3 regions of the Streptomyces sp. NPDC001070 genome follow, and region 2 is predicted to be linked to each of the others. Evidence: riboswitches for the same ligand, from Rfam matches in the RefSeq annotation. Region 2 holds a riboswitch; each other region holds the start of a gene.
What was found. A riboswitch is a leader RNA that binds a small molecule or an ion and turns the genes downstream of it on or off. The one in region 2 is predicted to bind cobalamin.

Region 1 (4,204 bases), on a different contig from region 2:
CCCCTCCCTGGTCGGCGGCCTGTTCACCCGCTGGCTCCACCGCTGGGCGCTGCTGGCGGGCTGGGCGGTCGGCATGATCTACGGCACCTGGGTGGCCTACGGTGTCGCGAGCCCGACCCAGAAGCACTTCGGCGGCTCCTCCGACACCATCCCGGTCATCGGGCAGATCGGCTACATCGGCCTGACCGCCTTCGTGCTCAACGTGGTCGTCTCCGTCGTCCTCACCTTCGTCCTCAAGGCCGTCAAGGCCCCCGAGGGCGTCGATGAGACGGCCGAGGGCGACTTCACGGCCGACGCCGGCGACCCGGGCGTGCAGAAGGACCTGCCGGTGGTCGCCGGTCACTGACCACCGCACCGGCCACGGATCGCGGGCCGCCGCCCTGGGACGGGGCGGCGGCCCGTCGTCATGCCGTACGGGCCTGCTCGGGGCGGCGGAAGGTGCGGCGGTACGCCTGCGGGGTGGTGCCCACCCAGCGGGCGAAGTGGTGGCGCAGCGTCGCCGCGTTGCCGAAACCGGCGCGGGCGGCGACCGCGTCCACCGTCTCGTCGGTGCCCTCCAGCAACTCCCGGGCCAGCAGCACGCGCTGGCCGAGCAGCCAGCGGTACGGCGTCGTGCCGGTCTCCTGCTGGAAGCGGCGCGCGAAGGTGCGCGGCGACATGTGCGCCCGGGCGGCCAGCTCGTCGACGGTCACCTCGCGGTCCAGGTGGCGTTCCATCCACGCCAGGACGTCGCCCACGGTGTCGCACCGCGCGGGCGGCAGCGGGCGGTCGATGTACTGCGCCTGGCCGCCCTCGCGGTGCGGGGGCACCACCATGCGCCGGGCGATGGCGTTGGCCACGTCGCTGCCCTGTTCCTTGCGGACCAGGTGCAGACACGCGTCGATCCCGGCGGCGGTGCCGGCCGAGGTGATCACCGGGTCCTCGTCCACGTACAGCACGTCGGGCTCCACCCGGGCGAGCGGATAGCGCCGCGCCAGCTCCTCCGCGTGCCGCCAGTGGACCGCGCAGCGGCGGCCGTCCAGCAGGCCCGCCGCGGCCAGCACGAAGACGCCCGAACACACGCTGAGCACCCGCGCCCCGCGGTCGACCGCTCGGTTGAGCGCCCGCAGCAGCTCCGGCGGATACTCCCGGTGCACATAGGAGTCGCCGGCGGGCACCGCGACCAGGTCGGCCTCCTCCAGCCGTTCCAGCCCGTGCGTCGTGCCGATGGTGAACCCCGCGGCCGACGTCAGCGCGGGGCCCTCCGCGGACGCCACGGCGAAGTCGTACACCGGCAGGCCGTCGTCCGACCTGTCGAGTCCGAACACCTCGCAGACCACGCCAAGTTCGAAGGGGTGGACACCGTCGAGCAGCACCGCGGCGACGTTCTGCAGCATGCGTCCAGCATGGCAGAACCCCAGCCGGGGCGGTGGCAGGATTTCGAGGGAGTGCGACAGTCCTGCCACTCCCGGTGGGGCCGCGCGAGGAGCACAGTCGAAGGCATGGAAACCGTCCTCGCCACCGTCACCGCACTGGTCTTCTTCCTGGCCCTGGCGCTCGCCGCCCTGACCGGCCATGTCCACGACTCCCGCGACGGCCACGACTGGCACGTCTGAGTCCGGCGCTCTGTAACCGCATCGGCACAACATCTGGTGGCGTCACGGGCGGGCGCCACTAGATGTATGCTCAACTCCGCTGTCGCCGCAGGGGAAGCCGGTGGGAATCCGGGACTGCCCCGCAACGGTGTGCGGGCGCCTTGAGGCATGCCCGCGAGTCCGAGTACCTGCCGACGGCACCGTCCGGCGCGCCGTCCGGACGGTGAAGTGTCCGGGCCTCGCGGGTTGGGCCGGCGGACGCGCCGCGGCATGCCCTGCCCTGCGTGCGCCCCGTCGCTCCCCCGCGCGTCGCCGCCGTACGAGGGAGAGAGCACACGTGACCATCGCGCCCGCCGCACCCGCCACCGCATCGGACCCCGTCTCACCGGGAACCGGTCTGCTGAGCATCCTGACGGAACTGACCGCGGACCTCCCCGACACCGACCCCGGCCGGGTCGCCGCCGCCGCCCTGCGCGGCCGCAGCGCCGCGGCGGACGAGGCCGAACTGCGGGCGCTGGCCACCGAGGCCGCCGCCGGGCTGATCGCGGAGGACCCGCAGTACTCGCGGCTCGCCGCCCGGCTGCTGAGCGCCGCCATCGCGGAGGAGGCGGCCGGCGAGGGCGCGGTCTCCTTCTCCGCGTCGATCGCGGTCGGCCACCGCGAGGGCCTGATCGCCGACGGCACCGCCGCGTTCGTGGCCGCGCACGCCGAGCGCCTCGACTCTCTCGTGGACGGCGCGCTCGCCGACGGGGCCGACGACCGCTTCGGCTACTTCGGCCTGCGCACCCTGCACAGCCGCTACCTGCTGCGCCACCCGATCTCCCGTCAGGTCGTCGAGACCCCGCAGCACTTCATGCTGCGCGTGGCCTGCGGCCTGGCCGAGGACCACACCGTGCGCTCGGTGGACGAGGTCGCGGCGCTGTACGGCCTGATGAGCCGGCTGGACTACCTGCCCAGCTCCCCCACGCTCTTCAACTCCGGCACCCGGCACCCGCAGATGTCCTCCTGCTACCTGCTGGACTCCCCGCTGGACGAGCTGGACTCCATCTACGACCGCTACCACCAGGTGGCCCGGCTGTCGAAGCACGCCGGCGGCATCGGCCTGTCGTACTCCCGCATCCGATCCCGCGGTTCGCTGATCCGCGGCACCAACGGCCACTCCAACGGCATCGTCCCGTTCCTGCGCACCCTGGACGCCTCCGTCGCCGCCGTCAACCAGGGCGGCCGCCGCAAGGGCGCGGCCTGCGTCTACCTGGAGACCTGGCACGCGGACATCGAGGAGTTCCTGGAACTGCGCGACAACACCGGTGAGGAGGCGCGCCGCACCCACAACCTCAACCTGGCGCACTGGATCCCGGACGAGTTCATGCGCCGCGTCGACGCGGACGGCCCGTGGTCGCTGTTCTCCCCCGCCGACGTGCCCGAACTGGTCGACCTGTGGGGCGAGGAGTTCGACGCCGCCTACCGCGAGGCCGAGGCGGCGGGGCTCGCCCGCAAGACCATCCCGGCGCGCGAGCTGTACGGCCGTATGATGCGCACCCTCGCTCAGACCGGCAACGGCTGGATGACCTTCAAGGACGCATCCAACCGCACCGCCAACCAGACCGCCGAGCCCGGCCGCGTCATCCACTCCTCCAACCTCTGCACGGAGATCCTGGAGGTCACGAACGACGGCGAGACCGCCGTCTGCAACCTCGGCTCGGTCAACCTCGGCGCCTTCGTCGGCGAGGACGGCTCCCTCGACTGGGAGCGGCTGGACGCCACCGTCCGCACCGCCGTCGCCTTCCTCGACCGCGTCGTGGACATCAACTTCTACCCGACCTCCCAGGCCGCCTCCTCCAACGAGCGCTGGCGCCCGGTGGGCCTGGGCGCGATGGGCCTGCAGGACGTCTTCTTCAAGCTGCGGCTGCCCTTCGACTCCGCCGAGGCCAAGGCGCTCTCCACGAAGATCGCCGAGCGCATCATGCTCGCCGCGTACGAGGCCTCCTGCGACCTCGCCGAGCGCCACGGCCCGCACCCGGCCTGGTCGCAGACCCGCGCAGCCCGCGGCGTCCTGCACCCGGACCACTTCGCGACCGAGGCGAACTGGCCCGAGCGCTGGGAGGCGCTGCGCGCCCGCGTCGCCGCCACCGGCATGCGCAACTCGCTGCTGCTGGCCATCGCGCCGACCGCGACGATCGCCTCGATCGCGGGCGTGTACGAGTGCATCGAGCCGCAGGTCTCCAACCTCTTCAAGCGCGAGACGCTCAGCGGTGAGTTCCTCCAGGTCAACTCCTACCTCGTGGCCGACCTGAAGAAGCTCGGCGTCTGGGACGCGCAGACCCGCGACGCGCTGCGCGAGTCCAACGGCTCGGTCGAGGGCTTCAACTGGATCCCCGCCGAGGTGCGCGAGCTGTACCGCACCGCGTGGGAGATCCCGCAGCGCGCCCTGATCGACATGGCCGCGGCCCGCACCCCGTACCTCGACCAGAGCCAGTCGCTCAACCTCTTCATGGCCGCGCCCACCATCGGCAAACTAAGCTCGATGTACGCCTACGCCTGGAAGCAGGGCCTGAAGACGACGTACTACCTGCGCTCCCGCCCCGCCACGCGCATCGCGCAGTCCGCCCGCGCGGCCGCCCCCGTCCCGG
Region 2 (4,204 bases):
GGCAGGCGCACGGCACGGAGCTCACGGCCCTTCCGTGGGTGCACCACCGCGTGCGCCGCTGGGAACCCGAGCCCTTCCGGTGGATCGGCGTCCACGGGCTGTACGCGGCCTACCGCGCCGCCGACCGCCGCGAGCAGACGGGCCGCAGCGTGGAGACCGACCGCGTCGCCCGGATCGCGGACCGCATCTCGGGCCGCCACTAGGTGCACCCGGCCGGTATGTCCGGTGCCGGCGGGTGGATGGGGGCGGGTTCGTCTCGCGCCCTTCGGGCGCAAGGATGCGGGCTGCGGCTGGGGAGGCGGGGCTCGGGGCGGGGTGCGCCCCGGATCGCGTGACCAGGATCTCTTCGGCGGCACCGATGCGGTGCGGCAGAAGCTCGCAAAGGGCTGGATTACAGGGCGAAACACATCCCGGGTCACACCCTCCGCACGCACCGGCACCGCCGCGCCGCCCCTCGTTCACCTTCCGTTCATCCAGACTCCGTACGGTCGCCACCGCCACTGTCCGATCGAACGAATGCCTGGGTCAATGGAACACATCACGCTCCTGATCGGAATCGTGATCATTACCGCACTCGTGTTCGACTTCACGAACGGTTTCCACGACACCGCCAATGCGATGGCGACCACCATCTCCACTGGCGCACTCAAGCCCAAGACGGCGGTGGCCATGTCCGCCGCGCTCAACCTCGTCGGTGCCTTCCTCTCCGTCGAGGTGGCGAAGACGATCTCCGGCGGCATCCTCGACGAGAGCGCGGGCATCAGGCCCGAAGTGATCTTCGCGGGGCTCGTCGGCGCCATCGTCTGGAATCTGCTGACCTGGCTGGCGGGCCTGCCCTCCAGCTCCTCCCACGCACTGTTCGGCGGCCTCATCGGCGCCTCCGTCGCCTCGGCGGGCTTCGGCTCGATCAACGGTGACGCGGTCGTCATGAAGGTCCTGATCCCGGCCGTCTGCGCCCCGGTGGTCGCCGGTGTCGCCGCGATGCTGGCGACCCGCCTGACCTACCGCATCGGCCGCAACACCGACCCGGCCGCCACCGCCAAGGGCTACCGGGCCGGGCAGATCGCCTCGGCCGGTCTGGTCTCCCTCGCGCACGGCACCAACGACGCACAGAAGACCATGGGTGTCATCACCCTCGCCCTGATCGCGGGCAACGTCGTCGCCCCCGACTCCGACCCGCCGCTGTGGGTCATCGTGTCGGCGGGCATGGCCATCGCCCTCGGCACCTTCATCGGCGGCTGGCGGATCATCCGCACCATGGGCAAGGGCATCACCGACATCCAGCCGCCGCAGGGCTTCGCCGCCCAGACCGGCGCCGCCGCCGTCATCCTGGCCTCCTCGCACCTCGGCTTCTCGCTCTCCACCACGCAGGTCTGCTCCGGCTCCGTCATGGGCGCCGGCGTCGGCCGCAAGGGCGGCGTCGTCCGCTGGAGCACCGCGGGCCGCATGTTCGCCGCGTGGGGGCTCACCCTTCCGGCCGCGGGCCTGGTCGCGGCGGGTGCCGCGCTCCTGGCCGACCAGGGAGACCTGGGCGTCACCGCGGTCGCCGTCCTGGCACTCGCCGCCTGCACCGCGATCTGGATCGCCTCGCGCCGCAAGCCCGTCGACCACACCAACGTCAACGAGGCCCACGGCACAGCCGGGGAGCCGGGCGTCATCACCACGGCCATCGCCGCGGTGATCCCGCCGCCCGCCGGTCTCACCGCCGTCACCGTCGACGCCGACCCCGCCCAGGCCTCCGCCTGACGGCGGCGCCGCACCGGCACCGGAAGGAACCAGCATCATGCACATCGACTGGGCTGCCCTCGGCTCCGTCTTCGGCGTCAGCCTCGCCGTGACCGTCGGACTCGTCGGCCTGTTCACCCTCGGCATCGTGGGCCTGTCCAAGCAGGGCGCGGCCGCCGGCGAGGCGGGCACCGGCTCCGCCGGCGGCTCGACCGTCCTGGCCCGCACCGGCGCGTACGCGTGCTTCGCGCTCTGCGCGGCTGCCGTGGCGTACGGGATCTTCCTGATCGTCGCCTGACGCCGCGGTCCCGCACCGCGCCGCGTGGCGCGGCACCGTGTGAAGTTGACCTCAGCTCCCGGTCATCCGACCGTGAGCTGGGGTTTCTTCTTTTCCCGGGGTCGTCGCGGTGAGTTGACGGGCCGGAGCGGCGCGTGGTGGTATCGGAACCGCCAAACGGCGGCAGGAGAGGAAGTCCGGTGCGAATCCGGCGCGGTCCCGCCACTGTCACCGGGGAGCGGACCCCCGCCCATGGCCACGGCCCGAACAGGGGCTGGAAGGCCGGGGGTGCCGCCGATCCGGGAGCCAGGAGACTCTCGTCGCCGGTCACGTCGAACCAGGGCGCGGACCCTGAGTGAGGACTCCTGTGATGCGCGGCTCCGGCCGTTCACCCGACACCGGCGCCGCGGCGCCGTGCGCCTTCGCCGCCGGTGCCGCCCTCGGCTGGCTCGCCGACCTCACCCTCGCCGACCCGCGTCGCGGTCACCCGGTGGCGGCGTTCGGGAGCGCGGCCGCCGCACTCGAAAACGCGTTGTGGCGCGACCACCGCGGGCGGGGCGCCCTCCACACGGCGCTGTGCGCGGGCGGCGCGGTGGCGGCCGCGGCCGGTCTCACACGCGCGGTGCGCCGCTCCGCTCCCGGGTCCGCCGCGCTCACCGCGGTGGCGACCTGGGCCGTACTCGGCGGGACCTCCCTCGTACGGGAGGCGCGCGCCATCGGCGCCGCCCTGTCGGCCGGGGACACCGAGGGGGCGCGCGAGCGGCTGCCCCATCTGTGCGGCCGCGACCCGCAGGCGCTGGACGAGACCCAGTTGGCCCGCGCGGTGGTGGAGTCCGTCGCGGAGAACACCTCGGACGCCGTCGTGGGCGCGCTCGTGTGGGGCGCGCTGGGCGGCGTCCCCGGGCTGGTGGGCTTCCGGGCGGTGAACACCCTCGACGCGATGGTCGGCCACAAGTCGCCACGGCACCGTCGCTTCGGCTGGGCGGCGGCCCGGCTGGACGACGTGGCCGGATTCCCCGGTGCCCGGCTGACCGCCGCGCTCACGGTGCTGGCCGGGCCCGACCCCCGTGGCGCGTGGCGTGCGTGGCGCAGGGACGGGGGGCGCCACCCCAGCCCCAACGCCGGTCCGGTGGAGGCCTCGTTCGCGGGGGCGTTGGGCGTGCGCCTCGGGGGGACGCTTGCCTATGGCGGACGGGTGGAGCACCGGCCCGTGCTGGGGGCGGGGAACCGGGCGGTGCAGGTAGGGGACATCGAACGGGCGGCGCGGTTGTCGCGGCGGGTCGGCGCGCTGGCGCTGGCGGTCGCGGTGGGCGGGCGCCTGACGTGGGGCGCGGTCGCCCGGAGCCGGAGGAGGCGCGCATGAGCGGCGGGGGCCTGTTGGTCGCCGGAACCACGTCCGACGCGGGCAAGAGCGTCGTCACCGCGGGGATCTGCCGGTGGCTGGCGCGGCAGGGTGTGTCCGTGGCGCCGTTCAAGGCGCAGAACATGTCGCTGAACTCGTACGTGACCCGTGAGGGCGCCGAGATCGGCCGGGCCCAGGCGATGCAGGCCCAGGCCGCCCGGGTGGAGCCCTCGGCGCTGATGAACCCGGTGCTGCTGAAGCCCGGCGGGGACCGGACGAGCCAGGTCGTCCTCCTGGGCCGGCCCGTGGGCGAGATGAGCGCCCGCGGCTACCACAACGGGCGGCGTTCGAAGCTGCTGGAGACCGTCACCGGCTGCCTGGAGGAGCTGCGGAGCCGCCACGACGCGGTGATCTGCGAGGGCGCCGGCAGCCCCGCGGAGATCAACCTGCGGCAGGGCGACATCGTCAACATGGGCCTGGCGCGGGCCGCCCGGCTCCCGGTGGTCGTCGTCGGCGACATCGACCGGGGCGGGGTGTTCGCCTCGTTCTTCGGGACGACGGCGCTGCTGAGCCCGGAGGACCAGGCCCTGGTGTGCGGCTATCTGGTCAACAAGTTCCGCGGCGACGTGTCCCTGCTGGAGCCCGGTCTGGAGATGCTGCGCGGGCTGACCGGGCGCGGCTTCTTCGGGGTGCTGCCGTACCGGCACGGCCTCGGCATCGACGAGGAGGACGGGCTGCGGGTGTCGCTGCGCGGCACGGTCCGCGAGTCGGCCACGGCGGCGCCGCACGGCGAGGACATCCTGCGGGTCGCCGTGGCGGCGGTGCCGCTGATGTCGAACTTCACGGACGTGGACGCACTC
Region 3 (4,204 bases), on a different contig from region 2:
GCGAGCAGCGCGAGCAGCGCGGGGTTCGTCGTGCGCGAGGCGGCCGTGGCGAGCCCCAGCGCCCACAGCCACCACGCCCCCGCGTGCGGTCCGCGCCGCCCGGCGCCGTGGGGCGCGTCGCGCCGCGGTCCCTGCTCTCTGGCGGGCCGCGGCGTTCCCGTCCGCCGGCGGCGCGGGCCCCGGCCCGTGGCGCCGCGGGGCCACGGCAGAGGCGTCCCCGCGGTCATGGGCGCTCGTTCCGGCGGCGCCGGGCCTGCCAGACGGCGGCCGCGGCGACGGCGAGGACCGCGGCGGCGGCGCCGTACGTGCCGAGGGAGGGGCCGGAGGAGGGGGCCGGAGCGGCGGGCGCCGCGGCGTCGTCGGTGACCTGCTCGCCGCAACCCGTGGCGGGGTAGCCGGCGATGGCGCAGACGAGGCCCGCGGAGTTGTAGCGGAGCGGGGGAGCGGCGGCGGCGAGGGCGTCGGCGGAGGTGGCGCCGGACGGGACGCGGGCGCAGGCGGTGCGGGCGGGGGGCGCGCCGGCGGCGGTGCCGAAGTCGAGCAGGAGCGCGACGCGCTTGCTGCCCGCGCGGGCCGGGGTGCCGGCGCAGATCGCGGCGAAGCGGGCCGTTCCCCGGGGGCGGGCGGCCGAGCCGGCGTCGGGGCTGACCCCGAAGCGCCAGCCCTCGACGGTGCCGTCGGCGGGGCGGCTGAGGGCGGGGCCGGTCTGCGCGTACGTCCAGGCGCCGCCGGCCGTGTCGCGCTGCCAGAAGGACCAGTACCGGTAGGTGGCCGCGTGCGCGGGTGTCGCGACGAGGGCGGCCACCAGGGCCAGGAGGAGTGCCGCCGCCGCCAGGGGCGGCCGCTTCACAGCCGGTGCTTCCGGCCGGTGAGCAGGACGCCGATACCGATGCCGGCGACCAGGCCCGCGCCGACGATCCACCACACCGAACTGCCGCCCGAGGAGTCGGACTTCTGCTCCGCGACCGGGCCGAGGGCGCTGAGCCGGGTGATGTGGTCCCGCGTGGGGTTGCCGGTGGCGTACGCGGCGAGGGCGAGCTGGGCGAGGGCGGTGGGGTTGTCCTTGGCCCAGGCGCCGGAGTTGGCGGCGAGCCAGTTGTACGCGCCCTTGGCGGCGTCGAGGTGCCCCCCGGCGGCGAGGGCGATGACGGCGTCGGCGGTGGCGCCGAAGTCCGGGGTCTTGCTGTCGGAGCCCGGGGTGACGGCGTCGAGGTGGCTGCCGCCCGCGGTGAGCCGGCCGGCGAGCCAGGCGGCGCCGGCGTCGGAGGCGCTGCCGCCGCACTCGCCGCGCACCGCGACGTCGCGGTCGGGGGCCTCGACGACGAAGCCCGCGCCCTCGGCGCCGCGCACGGCGTCGGCGGTGGCCTTGGCGTTGGCCGCCAGGGCGCCGGACTTGGCGTCGGGCTGGTAGGCGAAGGCGCCGCCGTCCTTCTTGCCGCAGGCCAACTGGAGCGAGCGCAGCGCGTCGTAGGGCGACATGCCGTCGGTGGTGACGGACTTGACGTCGGTCCCGGCCGCCTTGAGGCCGCCGATGACGACGCCGGTGGAGTCGGCGTCGGAGGCGCCGCCCGGGTTGTAGGACCAGCCGCCGTCGCGGTTCTGCACCTTGGCGAGCCACTCGGCGCCGCGCTTGACCGCGAAGTCCTGACCGTGGACGGCGAGGGCCTGCAAGGCTATGCCGGTGGCGTTGGTGTCCTCGGCCTTCGGGTCGCAGGGCGCCGTCGGGTCGGGACGGTAGGAGGCGAAGCCGCCGTCCGCGCACTGCTGCTTGGCGAGCCACTCCACCGCGTCCCCTGCCGGGTCCGCGTCGGCCGCGTGGAGCGCCAGCAGCGCGTACGACTGGCGCCACACGCCGTCGTACGTCGGGTCGGCGTGGCCGTACAGCGCGGCGGGCGCCTTGGCGGGCGACGGCGACGGGGACGCGGCGATGAGGAGCGGGCTGAAGGCGGCCAGGGCGGCCGCGGCGGTGCGGCGCAGGTGCATCGGGTGGTGCCTTTCGGGTGAGCGGTTGCGCAGCCGGACGCGGGCGCGCGGTAACGGCACCGGGCTCCGGCTCCGTATACCTCGACGGAAGAGCCGCTCCCGTCCGCGCGGGTGCTCCGGCTGGGCCCTCCCCGGGCGGGGACGGCTCACGGTTGCGGGTCAGCGCCGGATTCGCACCGGCTTCCCCCACACGGACGTGATTGGACTTGGATGTGTCGAGCACACCTTAGCCGGGACCGGGCCCCGTGCAGCGCCCGGCCTGTGCGGTCTGGCTCACACCGCCGTGTACGCGACCGGATCCGATCCCGGTACGGGCTCCGCGTGCCCGAGTTTGACCAGGCGGCGCAGGTGCGCCTCGGCCTCGGCGACGGCGATGTTGCGGGAGGGGAAGGGGATCTGCTCCCAGGGACGGTTCCACTGCATGGCCTCGGCGAGCTGCCAGGGGGTGCGCGGCGCGGCGGAGACCAGGGCGCGCAGGGAGGCGAGGCGGGCGGTGTGGTGGTCCAGCAGTTCGCGCACGCGGGCGGCGGCGTCGGCGAAGGGGTACTTGTGGGCGGGCAGCACCTCGGCCGGGTCCAGCCGGGCGACGCGTTCCAGGGAGTCGAGGTAGTCGCCCAGGGGGTCGCTGACGGTGGCCTCGTCGGGGTCCTCGTACAGGCCGATGTGGGGGGAGATCTCGGGCAGCAGGTGGTCGCCGGAGAAGAGGCGGCGGCCGCTCTCCTCGAAGAGGCAGACGTGGCCCGGGGTGTGGCCCGGGGTCCAGATCGCGCGGATGGCGCGGCCGGGCAGCGGCACCCGCTCGCCGGGGACGATCTCGCGGTCGGGGAGGGCGGGCCGCAGTCCCGGTACGGGTCCGGCGCGGCGCTCGGCGCGGACGGCCCGCAGCGGGGCGAGGTGCTCCTCGGGGGCGCCGGCGGCGGCGAGTTTGGCGGCGAGGTAGTCCAGCCACAGCCCCGGCTCCGCGCCGCGGGCCCGGCGGACGATCGCGGTGTCGGCGGCGTGCATGGCGATCCAGGCCCCGGAGGCCTCGCGGACCTGGCCGGACAGGCCGTGGTGGTCGGGGTGGTGGTGGGTGATGAGCACGCCGTGGACGTCGGCGACGGAGGTGCCGAGGGCGGTGAGCCCGTGGGCGAGGGCGTCGTAGGAGGCGGGGTCGTCCCAGCCGGTGTCGATCAGGACGGGGCCGCGGTCGGTGTCGACGACGTAGACCAGCGTGTGGCCCAGGGGGTTGTCGGGGATCGGGACCGGGATGCTCCAGATGCCGTCGCCGTGCTCCATGAGGTCCCCTCTCCGCAGCGTCGCATGCATTGCCCACCATAACTAGAACTGGTATCAGTTCTGAAGCAGAGTCACTTTCTGACGAGGCATCAGCCAGAGGCGGGACGGGACAGATGGACGGGAACGCGATCGTCGAACACGGACAGCTCTTCATCGGCGGGGAGTTGGTGGACCCGCTCGGCACCGCCACCATCGAGGTCGTCTCGCCCCACACCGAGCGGATCTTCGCCCGGGTGCCGCATGCCTCCCGCGAGGACGTCGACCGGGCGGTCGCCACCGCCCGCACGGCCTTCGACGAGGGACCGTGGCCGCGCATGACGCTCGACGAGCGGATCGCCGTCGTCACCCGGATCAAGGACGCGATCGCGGTACGCCACGAGGAGATCGCCCGCGTCATCAGCTCCCAGAACGGCTCGCCCTACTCCTGGAGCGTGCTGGCCCAGGCGCTCGGCGCGATGATGGTGTGGGACGCCGCGATCACCGTGGCGCGCGGCTTCACCTGGGAGGAACGGCGCGCCGGGGTGCTCGGCCCGATCATCGTGCGCCGCGAGCCGGCCGGCGTCGTCGCGGCCGTCGTGCCGTGGAACGTCCCCCAGTTCACCGCCGCCGCCAAGCTCGCCCCGGCACTGCTCGCCGGGTGCGCCGTGATCCTCAAGCCGTCGCCGGAGTCGCCGCTCGACGCGTACGTGCTCGGCGAGATCGCGGCCGAGGCGGGGCTGCCCGAGGGCGTGCTGTCGATCCTGCCCGCCGACCGCGAGGTCAGCGAGTACCTGGTCGGCCACCCCGGCGTCGACAAGGTCTCCTTCACCGGCTCGGTCACGGCGGGCAAGCGCGTCATGGAGGTCGCCTCCCGCAACCTCACCCGCGTCACGCTGGAGCTCGGCGGCAAGTCCGCGGCGCTGATCCTGGCCGACGCCGACCTGGACACCGCGGTGCCCGGCAT

Region 1: another riboswitch for cobalamin. It lies ahead of ACWDAS_RS32025 (ribonucleoside-diphosphate reductase subunit alpha); the one in region 2 lies ahead of ACWDAS_RS29505 (cobalamin biosynthesis protein).
Region 3: another riboswitch for cobalamin. It lies ahead of ACWDAS_RS08995 (prenyltransferase/squalene oxidase repeat-containing protein); the one in region 2 lies ahead of ACWDAS_RS29505 (cobalamin biosynthesis protein).

Annotation. Positions count from the first base shown of each region.
Region 1 is NZ_JBSFLB010000031.1:71,962-76,165, reverse strand. Features, by position in the region: gene mctP (monocarboxylate uptake permease MctP) at 1-346, shown strand, start outside; gene ACWDAS_RS32030 (helix-turn-helix domain-containing protein) at 405-1,376, opposite strand; cobalamin riboswitch at 1,662-1,784, shown strand; gene ACWDAS_RS32025 (ribonucleoside-diphosphate reductase subunit alpha) at 1,912-4,204, shown strand, end outside.
Region 2 is NZ_JBSFLB010000027.1:77,140-81,343, reverse strand. Features, by position in the region: gene ACWDAS_RS29520 (NAD(P)/FAD-dependent oxidoreductase) at 1-203, shown strand, start outside; gene ACWDAS_RS29515 (anion permease) at 529-1,746, shown strand; gene ACWDAS_RS29510 (hypothetical protein) at 1,784-2,023, shown strand; cobalamin riboswitch at 2,193-2,318, shown strand; gene ACWDAS_RS29505 (cobalamin biosynthesis protein) at 2,373-3,365, shown strand; gene ACWDAS_RS29500 (cobyric acid synthase) at 3,362-4,204, shown strand, end outside.
Region 3 is NZ_JBSFLB010000005.1:295,372-299,575, reverse strand. Features, by position in the region: gene ACWDAS_RS09005 (CbiQ family ECF transporter T component) at 1-227, opposite strand, end outside; gene ACWDAS_RS09000 (SCO2322 family protein) at 224-850, opposite strand; gene ACWDAS_RS08995 (prenyltransferase/squalene oxidase repeat-containing protein) at 847-2,043, opposite strand; cobalamin riboswitch at 2,071-2,194, opposite strand; gene ACWDAS_RS08990 (MBL fold metallo-hydrolase) at 2,257-3,261, opposite strand; gene ACWDAS_RS08985 (aldehyde dehydrogenase) at 3,375-4,204, shown strand, end outside.